DNA from 4 places in the Thioalkalivibrio sp. ALgr3 genome. Region 3 is predicted to be linked to each of the others. Evidence: predicted binding sites of a transcription regulator. Region 3 holds the regulator's gene; each other region holds the start of a gene.
What was found. The regulator sigma-54, encoded in region 3, starts transcription at its own class of promoters, with help from an activator protein. The targets are predictions, from matches to a motif close to TGGCANGNTNCNTGCTT.
Positions count from the first base shown of each region.

Region 1: the regulator sigma-54 is predicted to act here: its motif matches at 2,294-2,310, upstream of fliL (flagellar basal body-associated protein FliL).
Region 2: the regulator sigma-54 is predicted to act here: its motif matches at 1,884-1,900, upstream of C998_RS0111985 (pilin).
Region 4: the regulator sigma-54 is predicted to act here: its motif matches at 2,699-2,715, upstream of glnA (glutamate--ammonia ligase).

Region 1 is NZ_KB897977.1:200,661-204,990, forward strand. It holds gene fliO (flagellar biosynthetic protein FliO) at 1-176, opposite strand, end outside; gene fliN (flagellar motor switch protein FliN) at 179-772, opposite strand; gene fliM (flagellar motor switch protein FliM) at 789-1,766, opposite strand; gene fliL (flagellar basal body-associated protein FliL) at 1,777-2,256, opposite strand; gene C998_RS0103600 (flagellar hook-length control protein FliK) at 2,467-3,552, opposite strand; gene fliJ (flagellar export protein FliJ) at 3,620-4,081, opposite strand; gene C998_RS0103610 (FliI/YscN family ATPase) at 4,078-4,330, opposite strand, start outside.
Region 2 is NZ_KB897992.1:19,604-23,933, reverse strand. It holds gene C998_RS0111995 (lipopolysaccharide assembly protein LapB) at 1-717, opposite strand, end outside; gene C998_RS0111990 (pilin) at 847-1,302, opposite strand; gene C998_RS0111985 (pilin) at 1,414-1,854, opposite strand; gene C998_RS0111980 (TIGR02281 family clan AA aspartic protease) at 2,436-3,092, shown strand; gene C998_RS0111975 (MarR family EPS-associated transcriptional regulator) at 3,523-3,858, shown strand; gene C998_RS0111970 (nucleotide sugar dehydrogenase) at 4,157-4,330, shown strand, end outside.
Region 3 is NZ_KB897978.1:220,721-225,050, forward strand. It holds gene hprK (HPr(Ser) kinase/phosphatase) at 1-416, opposite strand, end outside; gene C998_RS0105350 (PTS sugar transporter subunit IIA) at 419-883, opposite strand; gene hpf (ribosome hibernation-promoting factor, HPF/YfiA family) at 888-1,226, opposite strand; gene C998_RS0105360 (RNA polymerase factor sigma-54) at 1,230-2,759, opposite strand; gene lptB (LPS export ABC transporter ATP-binding protein) at 2,844-3,584, opposite strand; gene lptA (lipopolysaccharide transport periplasmic protein LptA) at 3,581-4,123, opposite strand; gene lptC (LPS export ABC transporter periplasmic protein LptC) at 4,120-4,330, opposite strand, start outside.
Region 4 is NZ_KB897976.1:6,862-11,191, forward strand. It holds gene C998_RS0100040 (SDR family NAD(P)-dependent oxidoreductase) at 1-644, shown strand, start outside; gene C998_RS0100045 (cold-shock protein) at 826-1,029, shown strand; gene glnA (glutamate--ammonia ligase) at 1,206-2,615, opposite strand; gene C998_RS0100055 (cation diffusion facilitator family transporter) at 2,834-4,024, opposite strand; gene glyQ (glycine--tRNA ligase subunit alpha) at 4,138-4,330, shown strand, end outside.

The DNA of each region.
Region 1 (4,330 bases), on a different contig from region 3:
GTACGCCGGAGCACCCAGGCCAGCACCACGATCGCCACGATCACGATCATCAGGCCGCCGATCAGCTGCGTCAGGTAGGCCGCGGCGTTCATTGCCCCGCCGTCCTCGTCGGCCAGGGCGCCGGCCGGCAGCAGCGCCAGCAGCCAGAGCGATCCGGGAAGAACACGCGAGAACATGGCTATTTCAGCTTCCGGATGCGTTCGCTGGGGCTGATCACGTCGGTCAGACGGATCCCGAATTTCTCGTTCACCACCACCACCTCGCCGTGGGCGATCAGGGTCCCGTTGACCAGCACGTCCAGCGGCTCGCCGGCCAGGCGTTCCAGTTCCACCACCGAACCCTGGTTGAGCTGGAGCAGGTTACGGATCGGAATGCGGGTGCGGCCGATCTCCATGGAGATGGTCACCGGCACGTCCAGCACCATGTCCAGATTCACGTCTTCTTCTTCGCCGTCCCCGGAATCGGTCAGTTCCTCCGGTTCCAGTGGCTGCGCATTCGGATCCGGCTTGTGCTTGCGTTCCCGCTCACCCCCGGCAGCCGCCTTGCTGCGACCGCCGGTGCCGCTGGCCGCTGCGCTGGCCGCGTCGCTCTCGTGCGAATTGGACTGCGCCTGGGCCAGCAGTGCGTCGGGGTCCTCCGCCTCGGCCTCGGAGCTGTCATCCTGCTCCGCCAGGGCCGCGGCCCATTCATCGGCCAGGGCATCCTGATCCACCGATTCCTCGCCGTCGCCCTGTTCGGTTTCCTGATCCGGACGCTTGTCGTCGTCTGCCATCGTCCTGTCCTCTTGCCTATCGTTGTGCGCGACCGTTGATCTTGATCGCGTTCTGGCCGTTCGAGACCCCGAACTTGCCGCGCAGCAGCGGGATATCCTCGACCTTCAGAGTGACTTCTTCGGGGATGTCCACCGGAATGATGTCGCCCGGCTTGATGTCCAGCAGCTCCTGCACGGTGACCTCCGCCTCGGTGAGCACCGAGGCGATCTCCACGTCCGCGTCCTGAACCTCTTCCCGCAGGGCGTTCATCCAGCGCTGATCGACATCGGAGCGATCCGACTGGATACCGGTATCCAGCTGCTCGCGGATCGGTTCGATCATCGAATACGGCAGGGTCACGTGGAGATTGCCGCCGCCGCCATCCAGCTCGATGTGGAATTCGTTGATCACCACGATCTCGGTGGGGCTCACGATGTTCGCGAACTGGGGATTGACCTCGGAGTTGAGGAACTCGAAGTCGATGTCCATGACCGGCTCCCAGGCCTTGGTCATGTCCTCGAACGCGCCCTCGAGGATGCTGTGCACCACCCGCATCTCCATCGGGGTGAAGTCACGGCCCTCGATGCGGGTATAGAAGCGCCCGTCGCCGCCGAAGAAGTTGTCCACCAGGATGAACACCAGCTTGGGGTCGAACACGAACAGGCCGGTGCCGTGCAGCGGATGCGCACGCACCAGGTTCAGGCTGGTGGGCACGAACAGCGAGTGCATGTACTCGGAAAACTTGGTCAGCCGGGTGCCGCTGACCGAGATCTCGGCCGAACGCCGCAGCATGTTGAACAGTCTCACGCGCAGGTGCCGCGCAAATCGCTCGTTGATCATCTCGAGCGTGGGCATGCGCCCGCGCACGATCCGGTCCTGGGTGGCGAAATTGAACTCGCGCGCCTGACCGTCGCTGGGGAACTCTTCCTCCTCGGTCTCGACGTCACCGGCATCGACGCCGTGCAGCAGCGCGTCGATCTCGTCCTGGCTCAGGATGTCGGTTTGCTGTGCCATGACGCGCGCCTTACTGCATGACCAGTTCGGTGAACACCACGCGCTCCAGATCGGAGGGCGCTTCGCGCGACTCCAGGATCGCACGGACGGTGGCCGTCAGATCCTCCGCCAGCGCTTCCTTGCCTTCCCGCGTGTTCAGCTCGGTATATTCCTGATCCGAGAGGACGCCGAGGATGTCGTTGCGGACTACGGGCAGGTGATCTTCCACGGCTTCCAGGACCGCCGGGTCGGTGGACACCAGACCGATCTGCACGCGCAGGAACTGCACGCTTCCCGGGGCATCGATGTTCACCGTCATGGGATCGAGCGACGAATAGTGGCGCTCGGGCGGCTGATCTTCCGCCATTTCGTCAGCGTCCTGCGACAGCAGGAACCAGGCGGCCGCGCCCCCGCCGCCGGCGAGCAGAACCGCAACGACCAGGAGGATGATGATCATCCATTTCCTGCCGCCGCCCCCCTTGTTCTCCAGTTCGACTTCCTTCTCCGCCATGACACACCCGCATTGCGTGGATTCGCTGCCGGAACCCAAGCAAGCGCGGTGCCATGAATCATTACTTTTTTATAAACAGGGAGTTGAATCCATCTGAGGGGGTGTGGTGCGTTATCCGGAGGATCGAGCGCCCGGCGTATGCGTCAACGAACCGGACGCTCCATCGATGGAGAAGTCGAGATTCTGGCGGCCGGCCTGCCGGAACGGACCTCAGGCAAACAGGTCCACCCGCCGGTTGAGGAAGGAAAGGGTGCTGCCGGGGGCGACGGGACCTTCTTCGTCGTCGCTCTCTTCGCCCTCCGCACCCGTGGCGACGCCGGGTTCATCCCCGCTCCCGTAACCGTCGCCGGCCATCTCGGTATCCGCGGAATCGTCCGGCGGTTCATCCGAAACCGAGGCATCGGCAAGTTCGAGCCCGCTGTCGGCGAGACTGTCACGCAGGCGCGGCATTGCCGCTTCCAGCACCTCACGGGTCACGGGGTTGGTACTGAAGAACTGTACACTGGCACGGTCCCCCTCCATGCTGACCCGCACATCCAGGACCCCCAGCTGAGGCGGATGCAGTTTCATCTCGGTGCGCCCGCCGCGGGCCTGCGCCATCATCTGGATCTGCTCCGCGAGCTGGCGATCGCCCGAAGTCTGCAGCAGGCGGGTCAGATCCAGCCGCATCCCGCCGCCCCGCGCACCCTCGGCATCGGAGGCCTGGGCTGCCGGCTGGGCCAGTGCCTGGGCATTCTCACGGCCGCTGCGCGCCGATTCCGAGGCCTGCGTCAGCCACTGGGCCAGGACCTCGGTGGTCCCTTCACGCGAGCCACCGCCGGTCAGCGCCCCGGGAGCCAGTTCCTGCAGCCGCGACCCCGGGTTCTGCCCTTCCGGACCGGTCTGCAGGAACAGGCGCATCAGGGAAACCGGGATGCCGTCGCCCGCCGCTCCGGACCCGGGCCCGTCTTCCAGCAGACTGCGCAGCTCGCGGCCGTCGATTTCTCCGTCACCTTCCTCGCCGGTCAGCCAGCCGGGCGGCAATTGCATGCCGTCCACAGCGGTCAGATCCTGCCCCTGCAGGAGATCCTGGAACCGCTGGATCAGTCCTTCCAGATCCAGCTCGGCCAGCTCGGAATCATCCACCCCGAGCGCGCCCAGCATCGCTTCCAGCTGCGGGCGGAGTGCCTTCAGGAAACCGTCTTCCCCGCCTTTTCCCTTGTCTTTCAATTCCTTGAGCCGATCCATGCCCTCGCCGCCGTCGAGCAGCTGTGCCAGCGCTCCCAGCCCCTGTCCCGATGCCTGTGCTGCGATCATGTCCCGTCCTCGCCTGTTGCGCGCACCGCGCGCGTCCGCCCCTGCGGGGTCTGCGTATCCATACCTTTCAAGATTCCTGCCAGTTCACCGTGCGTTCGCCGGATTCCGGTTCCCGTGCGAAGGCCTGGCGGGTCGCCCACATGTCCTGCTCCACCTGCTGCCGCCGGGCCTGATGACGCTGGCCTTCAGCTCGCGTGCGTTCCAGCAGCTTTTCCAGCGACATGCAGTCGCGATGGTGTTCCAGCCATTGCTCGCGAGCCGTCTCCACCTGGCTTTCGGCCGCCTGGATGCGCAGGGCCTGCTGTTCCAGCGCCTCGCGCAGCTTCTGCCGCATGCCGGCCAGCCATTTGAGGGTGTTGGGGTCCTGAGGCATGGAGGCCGCCAGGTATTCCTGCTGGAAGGTTTCCAGCTGCTCGCGCTGGGCCTCGGCCGCGTTCAGCTGAGCGATGCGTTCGCCCAGTTCGCGAGTCGCCTCGGTCTCGCCGATCTGGCGGATACGCAACAGCCGTTCGATGCGCTGCGGATTCATGCCCCGCCCCCGGTGAGTGCGACCAGCTGATCCCGCGCGGTGGCAAAATCCACCCCCTCGGTCGTGCCCTGCGCCAGGAACTGCTCCAGCCGGTCATGCATCGCCACGGCCTGGTCGAGGTGCGGATCGGCACCCTTGCGGTAGGCCCCCACCGAGATCAGGTCACGGTTGCGCTGATAGGTGGCGGCCAGATCACGGAACCGCCGTGCCGCCTTCTCGTGCTCGGGGGTCGTCAGGGCACTCATCACG
Region 2 (4,330 bases), on a different contig from region 3:
CGGGCCGAAGCCGAACAGCAGCCATTCGGCCAGCAGCGCGAACACCGGGAGCATCACCCCGCTTTCCTTGCTGAGGACGGCCAGGGCCGTTCCGAGGCCCACTCCTCCCAGCACCAGCGCCCATCCGCTGCGAAGCCGGCCGCGTTCGATATGCAGGCGCCCAAGGATGTAGGCAATGAGGCCGGCGAGCATGAAGAGTGTGGCCAGGGCCTCCATGCGCTGGACGACGTACAGCACGCCGGTGAGATTGATGGGGGCCAGGGCCCAGGCAGCGGCCACGGCGACGGCAAACAGCGGAAGAGGCACGACCAGGCCCAGGCCATGGCCGCGCCGGTCCGTAAGGCGCTGCTCGAGGCGGCGCGTAACCAGCAGCGCCAGGGCAAACACGAGCAGCGTGTTGATCAGGTGGATCACCACGTTGGTGATCTTCATCGGGAACGGGTCCAGACCGAAGAAATGACGTTCCAGGGCAAAACTGCCCATGGCGATGGGTCGGTTCAGACGGCCGGAATCGGAGGAAAACGCGGCGCGGGAGAACTCCTCGATCGTCAGGGCCTCCATCTCCAGAACATCGTTGTCCAGGATGTTGGGCATGTCGTCGAAGACATAACCGCCGGTAGTGCCGGGTGCGTAGACCAGCGCGACCAGTGTCAGCAGCGCAATCAGCAGAGTCGTGGTCAGGCGGGTCTCGTTGAAACTGCGAAGGCCTTGGGTCACTGTGACCTCGTCCTGGCTAGCGTCGCGGGTGGGGATTGGAGGAAAAAGAACACCCCGCCGGAGCGGGGTGTTCAGTTCCGGGGTCAGCCAATGGCTGGCTGTCCGCCGGACAGGTCGATCCTATCAGGATCAGTTGCGGCAATCGGCCGGCAGGTACTGGGAGGAGATCGAGGTGGAACTAGATTCACCGCAGACCCAGTCGACCGACCCGCCCCTGGTCACAGCAGAGAAGGCCAGCACGTTGCTACCACCTTCACTGATATTGTTGTGAGCGTTGCCGCCGAAGGTCACCAAAATCTTGCCAGGTTCCGATCCAGCGTCGACCGAATCAACGTAGCCACCCTCAATGCTGCCCGGCTCCGCCAGACCATAAGAGCTATGGGAGCCGGCGAAAGAACCGCGGGAGCTGTAGTACTCGCTGACGGCCGTGCGGGCGCCGGCGGCCAGAGACATGCCTTCCGAGACCTGGGCGCGGATGGTGTAGTCCTGGTAGGCCGGCAGGGCGATGGCCGCGAGGATACCGATGATCGCGACCACGATCATGAGTTCGATGAGGGTGAAACCCTTCTGGACTTGCTTGCGCATGGTGTTGCTCCTTGCTTTGGGGAGTTGGTCAGGGTCCTGCTAAACCCTGCCTGAAAGTATGCAATCGTAATGCCAGGTATTGCAATACGCCGGGCAGGGAAATTTCGGAGGTCAGTCTTCGCGGCAGCCCGACGGGAGGAGGCGAGTGGGCACATCGTCGCGTCCGCTGCACCGCCAGACGACGCCGGAGGTTGCGGTGGAGGCGGAGAACACCATGTAGCCGCCTGCCACGCGCGCGCTGGCGTCGTTGCCGATTAGCGCGCGGATGGTGCCGTCGTCATGGACCTCGATGGATTCGGTGTAACTTCCATTGTAGCTAGCAGGGCTCATAAGCCCTGCCGCGGCGTTGTCGGGCGGGAAGGCTCCCCGTTCGTTGTAGAACTCTTCCACGGCATTCCGCGCCGGACCCACGAGCGAAACGCTTTCGGCGAGCTGTGCCCGCACCTGGTAGTCCGCGTAGGCAAACAGCGCGAGGCTCGCGAGGATGCCGATGATCGCGACCACGATCATGAGTTCGATCAGGGTGAAGCCCTTCTGGATGAGTTGTCGCATGGTGCTGCTCCTTTGTTTTTTGTGCGGGCAATCACATTCCGTGCCAACTCATTCACCCCGAGTGTGACGGCGATTGTCAGTCTCGGGTGACGAAATTGGTCACCTCGAGTGACAACCTTGGTCAGTTTGCGGGTATTCCCGAGTGTGCCCATCGGGATTGTCGCCCCGGCTCGTAATCGCTCTTGTATGTCCCCGCTCCCCCGCCAATAATCCTTCCTCCCCCACGCAGGAGCGCAGCCCCTGCGCGTGCTGGTGTCCCCGGCGCAATCCACCGTCGACACGAGCAGCGCAGTCCCCTGCGCGTGGGGGTGCTGGACATGCCCGATCGGCCAGAGGGCTGGCCTCCTACGGGCCCGGCACCCTGTGGGAGGCCAGCCCTCTGGCCGATCGGAGTCTGGATGCGCCCCATCGCGCAGGGGCCTGCTTGCAGGCGAACAGCCGGAGCCCGGGGCGCACGCACGTCCGGTTCGCGGCCCCCGCCACACCGGTCTGTGGGAGCCTGCTCGCAGGCGAAACGCCAAGGTTGTATACAAAGAACAATGATTAAATTCCGGGAAACACGCTACGTCGCCCGCTTCGCCATGCTCGCCGCCGCCCTCGTGCTCCCCGGCGCTGCCGCCGCCGACGTCACCGTCCACGCGGTATTCGATGGGCAAGCGGTGATCTCCGTGGACGGCGAGCGGGCCGTGGTGGCCGAGGGCGAGAGCGGTCCCGGCGGGGTTCGGGTGCTGCAGGCGGGCGGCGGACGCGTACAGGTGGAGTTCGCGGGGGAGACCCGCTGGCTGGAGCGCGGGGCGGGGGAACCCGCTTCCACAGGGGCTGGCGATGCGGATTCGGCCGATGGTGAAGCCGCGGGCCGTGAGAGAGAGGCCGCCGACCCCGGGATCACCGTGTACCCCGATTCTCGCGGGGTGCACAGCCTGACCGTGGGCGTGAACGGCCGGGCCATCACCATGGAGGTGGACCGCGAGGCCGAGTCGGTGATGCTTCGCGAGCGCGATGCCGAACGCGCCGGGGTGGATGCCGACGCCGGCAATACCGTGCACCTGCGTACCGAGCGCGGCCGCGTGAACGCCCGCCGCGTCACGCTGGATGAAGTGCGGGTGGGCGGCATCCGCCGCAGTGGCGTGAGCGCGGTGATCGTGCCGGACGATCACATCCACCGGGCGCGCCTGGGGCGGACCTTCCTCGATCGGGTGGAGGTGGAGCCCAGCGGTGATGCGCTGATCCTGCGGTAGGGGGTGCCCCGGTTCGCCTGCGAGCAGGCTCCCACAGGCCGATGTGGGGGTGCGTGGGAGCGGCCTCGGCCGCGAACCGGACGTGCGTGCGCCTCGGGCTCAACCTGTTCGCCTGCGAGCAGGCTCCCACAGGCGGGTGGCGGGTGCGTAGGAGCGGCCTCGGCCGCGAACGGACGGGCGTTTGCCTCGGGCCCAACCTGTTCGCCTGCAAGTAGGCTCCCACAGGCCGGTGGGGAGGCTGTTCGCGTGCGGGCACACTCCCACGATGGGCGATGTGTCCTTGCCGGTCCACGGGGGGTATGATCCAATACGGCCCGTTCGTTCAGGGGGTGAACGGCGCCGGCCGTGCGCCGCCGTGCGGATGCATCCGCGTGTTCGCGGGTCGCCCCTCCCGGTGCCGACGTGCCGAAAGCCCCTCGAAGGCGGTGAATTGCAGCGAGACGAGATCCAGTACCGCATTCTGAAGATCCTTCAGGACCATCCCGAGCTGAGCCAGCGCGAACTGGCGGAACGGCTGGGGGTGTCGGTGGGCAGTGCGCATTATTCCCTGAGGGCGCTCATCGACAAGGGCTGGGTCAAGGCGGGCAACTTTGCCCGCAGTGAGAACAAGACCCGCTACCTGTACAAGCTTACCCCTCATGGCGTGGCGGAAAAGGCCCGGCTGGCCCGTGCGTTCCTCAAGCGCAAGCGCGAGGAGCATGCCGCCATTCAGGCGGAGATCGCGGCGCTGGAGGAAGAGCTGAGGCAGAGCCGGGAGGAGGGGTGATCGGCCGGAGGGCCGGCCTCCTACGGGGTGCCGGGTTGTCGTAGGAGCGCAGCCCCCTGCGCGATTGGGGTGTGCCCCGGGGGCGATCGGCCGGAGGGCCGGCCTCCTACGGTGTTGTAGGAGCGCAGCCCTCTGCGCGATGGGCGTGTCCCGGGCCCGATCGGCCGGAGGGCCGGCCTCCTACCGTGTTGTAGGAGCGCAGCCCTCTGCGCGATGGGGCGTGTCCCGGGCCCGATCGGCCAGGGGGCTGGCCTCCTACGGGGGCGGGAAATCAAAACAGACCAGGAAGGATGACGGAATGAAGATTGCGGTGGCCGGAACCGGTTATGTGGGCCTGTCGAATGCCGTGCTGCTGGCGCAGCACCACGAGGTGGTGGCGCTGGACGTGGTGCCGGAGAAGGTCGAGAAGATCAACCGGGGCGAATCGCCGATCATCGATGCCGAGATCGAGGAGTTCCTGGGCAACGGCTCC
Region 3 (4,330 bases):
CGCAGCAGCGCGATGACTTCGTGCGAGGATGTGCGTGTGCACAGGATCACCGGCAGGGGGTCGTCACCTGTCTGCGGCATGCGCGGGAACGGGCAGGTGTCCTCGGCGAAGATCACCATGGTAGTACCGGTGCGGGCCATTTCCAGCACCAGGTGGTCACGCTGCTCGTCGGACAGGCCGGCGATGTAGCGGGCCTCGTAGTCGCCGATGACCTGGATGCGGTTGGGGCGGATCAGGTTCAGGTGGCCGGCCAGCGGCAGGTCGCCATCCCCGAATCCCAGGAGTTCGCGGTCGCCCGCGGCCTCCTCTCCGTGGACGTAGCGCAGGTCCAGACGGCTCCCCATCGCCCGCGTGAGCGCGGCGATGGTGATGTTGCTCGCGGTGCCGTCGGCTGCCGCTTCCGCCCGGTCGGCCATGGTCAGGTCTCGCCCAGGGCCCGGGTGAGGGCCTGCTGGACCCCCGCGCTGTCCGCGGCGCGCCGGATGCCGGCGAGGGTGTCCGGCTGCGACAGCCCGCGCGCGAGCTGGGCCAGCAGGTCCAGGTGTTCGCTGGTGGCCTCTTCCGGCACCAGCAGGGCGATCAGGATGTCCACCGGTTCGTGGTCCATGGCTTCGAAATCCACGCCCTGATCCAGACGCAGGACCGCGATGCGGGGCGTATCCAGCTCGGCGAGACGGCCGTGCGGGATCGCCACGCCATGGCCGAGCCCGGTGGAGCCCAGTTTTTCACGGGCCGACATGGCTTCGAACGCGGCACTGGCCGCCAGTCCGTCCGCGGCCCCGTCCACCAGCAGATCGGCGAGGGTTTCCAGCGCTCGTTTCTTGCTGGAGCAGTCGGTTTCCAGTCCGATGCGCTCCGGGGTGATGAGCTCGGCCGGATTCATCGGCTTACTCGGGTTGTTCGCGGTTGCGCTGGGCGCCCTCGGCGCGATGATGATCCTTGACCTTCTCCTTGTGCTTGATCAGCTGGCGGTCGACCTTGTCGATCAGGCCGTCGATGGCGGCGTACATGTCATCGTGGCTGGCCTCGGCGTGGATGTGGTTGCCGCTGACCTGCAGATTCGCTTCCGCCTTGTTGTGCAGCTTCTGCGTCTTCTCGTGGTTCAGCACCACGTGCACGTCGATCACCTTGTCGAAGTGGCGTTCCAGCTTCTGGAATTTCTCGTTGACGTAGTCGCGCAGGGCGTCGGTGATGTCGACGTGGTGTCCGGTGAGATTGATCTGCATGGGTCAGGCTCCTTTCGGTTTGCTTCCGGTCGGCATGGCGGCCATCTGGCGGCGCTCGCTGGAGGATGGCAGGTTCATGCCCTCCCGGTATTTGGCCACGGTACGCCGGGCCACGTTGATGCCCCGATCCGCCAGGATCTGGGCGAGGCGGGAATCGCTGAGCGGTTTGCCCGGCGTTTCCTCTTCGATGAGTTCGCGGATCATGGCACGAATCGCGGTCGCGGAGCATTCCCCGCCGTCGCTGGTGCCCACGTGACTGGAGAAGAAATACTTGAATTCGAACACCCCGCGGGGGGTGTGCATGTATTTCTGCGTGGTGACCCGCGAGATCGTGGACTCGTGCATCTCCAGGGCTTCGGCGATGTCGCGCAGGATCAGCGGCTGCATCGCCACCTCGCCGTGTTCCAGGAACCCCTGCTGGCGTTCGACGATCGCTCGCGCCACGCGCAGCAGGGTGTCGTTGCGGCTGTGCAGGCTCTTGATGAACCATCGCGCCTCCTGCAGCTGATCGCGCATGAAGGCGCTGTCGCGGGCATCGGAGACCTGGCGGACCATGCCGGCGTAGAGGTCGTTGATGCGAATGCGCGGGGCGATCTCGGGATTCAGGTCGACCTGCCAGCCCCGGTCGGTATGACGCACGTAGACATCCGGGACCACGTATTCCGGCGGTGTCTCGCTGATCTGGGCGCCGGGGCGCGGGTTGAGCGTGCGGATCAGGTCCAGCGCCGCGGCCAGTTCGTCGCCATCGCGTACGCCGCTCTGGCGCTGCAGGGCCTTGTAGTCACGCCGGGCAAGGGCGTCCATGCCGTGTTCCAGGAGCGCGCGCGCCGCCTCGCGCGAGGGCGCGTCCGGCGCCAGCTCGCCCAGCTGGACCTCCAGGCACTCGCGCAGATCCAGCGAACCGACCCCCAGCGGGTCGCAGTGCTGCAACCAGTGGCGTACGGCCTCGACCTCGTCGGTGTCGACGGGGGGGTCTTCACTCCGGCTGATGGTCTCGGCCAGGGTCTCGACGTCGCCCTCGAGGTAGCCGTCGCCGTTGATGGTGTCGATCAGGGCGGCGCCGATGCGCTGGTCGCGCGGGGTCAGGTGCGACAGATGCAGCTGCCACAGCAGGTGATCCTGCAGCCCGCCGCCGTCGTCGTCCGAGGTGTTCTCCAGCGGGTCGCGGTCGTCCGGACCGCGCGGGCTGGCGCTGGCGTCGTAGATGTCTTCCCAGCGGCTGTCGGTCACCAGCTCGTCGGGGATGATGTCCTCCGAGCCGCCGGCATCCACCGTTTCGCCGGTGCCGGCGGCGTCGCTGCCGCTCTCGCCGTCGTCGGTGTTCGCGTCGCTGTCGGTGTCCGCGGTGTCCCCCGCGTCGGCACCGAGTTCGTCATCCTCGGCCTGTTCCAGCATGGGATTGCTTTCCAGCGCCTGCTGGATCTCGGCCTGGAGCTCCAGCGTGGACAGCTGCAGCAGCCGGATGGCCTGCTGCAGCTGCGGCGTCATGGTCAGCGTCTGACCGAGCTGCAGATTCAGCCCGGGCTTCAGCATGAGTTGGGAAAGGCGTTGGTCACCATAAGTGAATAGTAATCCCTTGCTGCGGGCTTGTGCACCGCCCCGGTGCGGCGGTCGGTGTCACAGGCGGAAGTTTTCGCCGAGGTAGACCTCGCGCACGCGGGTGTCGGCCAGCAGTTCGTCCGGCGTGCCCGCGCTCAGCAGGTGCCCCTCGCTGAGGATGTAGGCGCGGTGGCAGATGCCCAGGGTCTCGCGCACGTTGTGGTCCGAGATTAGTACGCCGATGCCGCGTTCGGCCAGGTGGCGGATCACTTCCTGGATCTCGCTGACCGAGATCGGGTCGACCCCGGCGAAGGGTTCGTCCAGGCAGATAAACCGCGGATCACCGGCCAGCGCACGGGCGATCTCGGCGCGCCGCCGTTCGCCTCCGGACAACGCGATGCCGGGGCTGTGGCGCACGGTTTCGAGCTGGAATTCCTCGATCAGGGCATCGCCGATGCGGCGGCGCTCGTGGCGGTCCAGTCCGGGCCGCAGTTCCAGCACTGCCTGCAGGTTGTCCTGGACCGACAGGCGGCGGAAGATCGAGGCCTCCTGCGGGAGATAGCCCAGCCCGGCGCGGGCGCGTTCGTGGATGGGCGCCCGGGTGATGTCGCGCCCGCCCAGGGTGATGCGCCCGGTATTGGGCCGGATCAGGCCGACCAGGCTGTAGAAACAGGTGGTCTTGCCGGCCCCGTTGGGTCCCAGCAGGCCGACCACCTCGCCGGGCACCAGGTCCACGTCCATTGCGTCCAGCACGGTACGCTGGCCATAGCGCTTGCTCAGCTCGCGGGCGACCAGATGGGCGTCGGCCGCGGGCCTCATGGATCGTCCTCGCGTGGCTGCAGGCGGATGTGCACGCGCTCGTCGTCGGTGTCGCCGCGTTCGGCGCGGATCACGTCGCGTTCGAGATCGTAGGTGATGCGCTGCCCGCGGGCATCCTCGGCGGCGGTGATGACGCGTGCCCGTTCGGTCAGGATCACGCGTTCCTCGTCGAGGAAATAGTCGATGCGCAGCCCCTCGGCGATGCGCGTCTCGCCGGTCTCGGGATCGGGCGACTCCAGGCGTGCGGGCTCGCCGTGGGCCTCGATCTCGTAGGGGCGGCGCTCGCGCATGTGCACGATCACGCGGTCCGCTTCCAGGGTGGCATCGCCGCGCACCACGATCACGTCGCCGGTGTAGGTTCCGGTGCCCGCGCGCTCGTCCATCTCGGCGTGGTCCGCGGTGATCTCCACCGGCAGGGCATCCTCGCGGCCGGTCGCCGGCGGGGCCGCCAGGAACAGTGCGAGTACCCCCGTCACGGCAAGCAGCAGGGCCGGTCGACGGATGCCCGCGCGGCGATGTTCGGTTGTGGCCGGGTTCATTCCGGGCGGTCCTCCTGCGGCAGGTCGCTGTACAGCGTGTAGACCTCGGCGAGCAGCTCAATGGTATCCGCTTGCGGGTCGGCGCGCAGGCCGGTGCCCCGCTGGAACAGTCCCGGCTGTTCCAGGGTGCTCGGGGCCGACGAAGTCGTCAGCCGGGTGTCCAGCGCCACGCGCACGTCACGTGACTCGATCACCGTGCGCACGCGC
Region 4 (4,330 bases), on a different contig from region 3:
GCCGCGGCTGCCCTGACGACGGAGTCGCCGGCGACGCACAGGTCGACCTCGCGGACTTCGACGCCATCCCGGAGGCCATGGACCGGCTGCTGCAGGGCGCCACCCGGCTGGACCTCGTGATCCTGAATGCCGGCCTGCTGGGACACATCCAGCGCATGCCGGATGCCCCGATGGAAGAACTGCGCCTGCTGATGGACGTGAACACGTTTGCCAACAAGGTGATCCTGGATCGTCTGCTGACGCGCGAGATCCCGGTCGGCCAGATCGTCGCCATCTCCTCGGGGGCGGCGGTGTTCGGCAACGCCGGCTGGAGCGGGTATTCGCTGTCCAAGGCCGCGCTGAACATGCTGATGCAGCTCTACTCGCACGAATTCCCCGGCGTGCCCGTGCACTCGCTCGCACCGGGTCTGATCGACACCGCGATGCAGGACTATCTGTGCGACGAGGCCGACAGCGAGACCTTCACTGCCCTGCAGCGGCTGAAGGCCGCGCGGGGCACCCGCACCATGCCGGAACCGGAAACCGCGGCACGCGACATCCTCGACGTACTGCCTCGGCTGCGCGAACAGCCGTCCGGCAGCTTCGTGGACATCCGTGCACTCAACGACCCGGAAGAATACGCGCGCCTGACCGGTCGGCGCTGACAGGAAAACTTCATCACACCCCATTGGCTTTTGCCGACACAGGAGCGTATAGTCGAATACGTGATTCGCGGTTAGCAGCAACTCCAAGGAAGTCCCCAGTTTTCTGGACCAGTGCTCCCGTTGATCTGTTGGTAGCGTTCCGCAATCACGTTTCTTTAGTTACATGATGAGGTAAGTAGTTGTGAATACCGGTGTTGTTAAGTGGTTCAACGAGAGCAAGGGTTTCGGTTTCATCACCCCCGATGATGGCGGCAAGGACGTGTTCGTGCACTTCTCCGCGATCAACGGTTCGGGCTTCAAGACCCTGGCCGAAGGCCAGAAGGTTTCCTTCGAGATTCAGGAAACCGCCAAGGGTCTGGCCGCGGGTGACGTGACCGCGCTGTAAGACTCCCCGCACTGCGCGCCTCCGGGCGCGCTTCGGGAAGCAGAGGGCCGCCTTCGGGCGGCCCTTTTTTGTGCGCGCTTTCCGCGCAGGCCGCGCAGGTTCGCCCGGAGCGGAACCAAAAAAAAGCCCCGGCGCGAACGCCGGGGCCCGATTGACGGCCGTAAAGCCCGCGGGGCTTACAGGCTGTAGTACATGTCGAACTCGATCGGATGGGTGGTCATGCGCATGCGCGTGACGTCTTCCATCTTCAGATCGATATAGGCATCGATCATGTCGTCGGTGAACACCCCGCCCTGGGTCAGGAACGCGCGGTCGCCGTCCAGCGCCTCCAGGGCCTGTTCCAGCGAATGGGCGACCTGCGGGATGCCCTTCTCTTCTTCCGGCGGCAGGTCGTAGAGGTTCTTGTCCATCGCCTCGCCCGGGTGGATCTTGTTCTGGATGCCGTCGATGCCGGCCATCAGCATCGCGGCGAACGCCAGATAGGGGTTGGCGGTGGAGTCCGGGAAGCGCAGCTCGATGCGGCGGGCCTTCGGGCTCATCACGAACGGGATGCGGATGGACGCCGAGCGGTTGCGCGCGGAGTAGGCCAGCATCACCGGCGCCTCGAAGCCCGGCACCAGACGCTTGTAGCTGTTGGTGGACGGGTTGGTGAAGGCGTTCAGCGCGCGGGCGTGCTTGATGATGCCGCCGATGTAGTACAGCGCGGTCTCGGACAGGCCGCCGTACAGATCACCGGAGAACAGGTTCTTGCCGTCCTTCGACAGCGACTGGTGCACGTGCATGCCGGAGCCGTTGTCGCCGACGATCGGCTTGGGCATGAAGGTGGCGGTCTTGCCGTGCATGTGGGCGACGTTCTGCACCACGTACTTGAGCATCTGCACTTCGTCGGACTTCTTGGTCAGGGTCGCCGGGCCGACGCCGATCTCGCACTGGCCGGCGGTCGCCACCTCGTGGTGATGCACCTCGGTGGTCAGGCCCATCTCGCTCATCACTTCGCACATGGTCGAGCGGATGTCGTGCAGGCTGTCGACCGGCGGGACCGGGAAGTAGCCACCCTTCACGCCCGGACGATGGCCGATGTTGCCGTCGTCATACACGCGCTCGGAGTTCCAGGAGGCCTCCTGGGAATCCACGCGGCAATAGGAACCGGAGAGGTCGGAGCCCCACTTCACGTCGTCGAACACGAAGAACTCGTTCTCCGGACCGAACAGCGCGGTGTCGGCGATGCCGGTGCTCTGCAGATAGGCCTCGGCGCGACGCGCCAGCGAGCGCGGGCAGCGGTCGTAACCCTGCATGGTGGCCGGTTCCACGACATCGCAGCGGATGTTCATGGTCATGTCCTCGAAGAACGGGTCGATGGCCGCGGACCCCGAATCCGGCATCAGGATCATGTCGGATTCGTTGATGCCCTTCCACCCGGAGATGGAGGACCCGTCGAACATCTTGCCTTCCTCGAAGGCGTCTTCGTCGAGGTCGTGGGCCGGCAGGGTCACATGCTGTTCCTTGCCCTTGGAATCGGTGAAACGGAGGTCGACGAAGCGGACTTCCTGTTCCTTGATCTGCTTCAGCACTTCGGCTGCGGACATAATGAGGACTCCTCTGGTCTTCAGTTTGAGACGGTCGATGCCGGTGCGGTCGCCTGGGGCCGATCGGCGTCTGCCCGTTGGTCATGCAGGTGGCGTGCCAGCCTGCAAGCCCCGGTTCGGGGCGCCCCTGCGCCCATCTCTGCGCCACCACGGCCGAATGCCGCACACCCGCAGTGCACAGGATGCACTATTATAGTGCTACCGCGCGGCGTGCGCCCTTATTCGGTGCAAGGCCGGTAGAGCACGGTCACCTGTCCCAGTACCGGCCCCAACGCGGGGTGTTCCCGCAGCTGCCGGGTCAGCAGCTCGGCGCGTTCCTGCAGGGCGGCTCCCGTCCGTGCGGGATCCAGCCGCAGGGTGACGGTGGCATGCACCCGCCCGCCGAGATAATGCAGGGAAAGGTGCTCCAGGGCCTCCAGCTCGGGGAAACCGGCCCAGGCCTCGCGCAGGCCGGCCACCAGATCGGGGCGCAGGGGCAGCCGCGAGCTGGCCATCTGCTCCTCGTCGTTCTCCGGGTCCACGTGCACCGTGATGTCGCTGACCTCGCCCGCATCCTCGGTCACCGCGCGATGCACGGCATCGGCGATGCGGTGCCCCTCGGACACCGAGATCATCGGCGCGACCTGCACGTGCACGTCGGCCACCGCGTCGTCGCCGGAGCGGCGGGTGCGCAGCATGTGGGCATCCTTTACGCCAGGCACGTCCAGGATGGTGCGATGGATGCGCTCGACCTTTTCCGGTTCCAGCGCGGTGTCGATCAGCTCGGCCACGCTGCGGCGGATCAGGCGGCCGGCGACATGCAGGATGAACAGGGCCACCAGCAGCGCCGCCAGCGCGTCCAGCCACGGCCAGCCGGCCACCGCGCCGGCGACCCCCAGAAGGACGATGACCGAGGAGATCGCATCGGTGCGGTGGTGCCAGGCATTGGCTTCCAGCATGCGCGAGCCCAGCCGCCGCGCCACCCGTCGGGTGTACTGGTACATGCCTTCCTTGGCCACCAGGGTCAACACGGCAAAGATGATGGCCAGCGGCGCCGGTCCGCTGAACGGCTCGGGCCCCAGCAGGCGGCTCCCCGCGCCCCAGGCGATGGCCAGCCCCGCCAGCGCGAGGAACAGGCCGACGACCACGGTCGCCAGGGTCTCGATGCGGCCGTGGCCATAGGGATGGTCGCGATCCGGGGAGGCGGCGGCCTGCCCCGCGGCGACCAGCACCACGGCATCGGTGACCAGATCCGAGACCGTGTGCACCCCATCGGCGATCAGCGCCTGGGAGTTCAGCAGCCAGCCGCTGGTCAGCTGGGTCACGGCCAGACCGGAATTCACCGCGGCACCGGTCAGCGTCACCCGGCGGGTGTCGCGGTAACGCCCGTCACGCGGATCGTCGGCTGGCTGCTGTTCGGGGGTGGCCATCATCCCTCCGTCCGGGATGCGTCAATGCGGCCATTATGGACCCGCCCGGCGGTGGCCGCACCCGGGCACGGGCCGATATACTGCCGCCCCTGATCCGCTCCGGACCCCCAGCCATGGCGAACGCAAGCGACCAAACCGAGACCGCGAGTCCCACCTTCCAGGACCTGATCCGTCGACTGCAGGATTACTGGAACGACCACGGCTGCGTGGTGATGCAGCCCTACGACATGGAGATGGGCGCCGGGACCTTCCACCCGGCGACCTTCCTGCGCTCGATCGGGCCGGAACCCTGGCGCGCCGCGTACG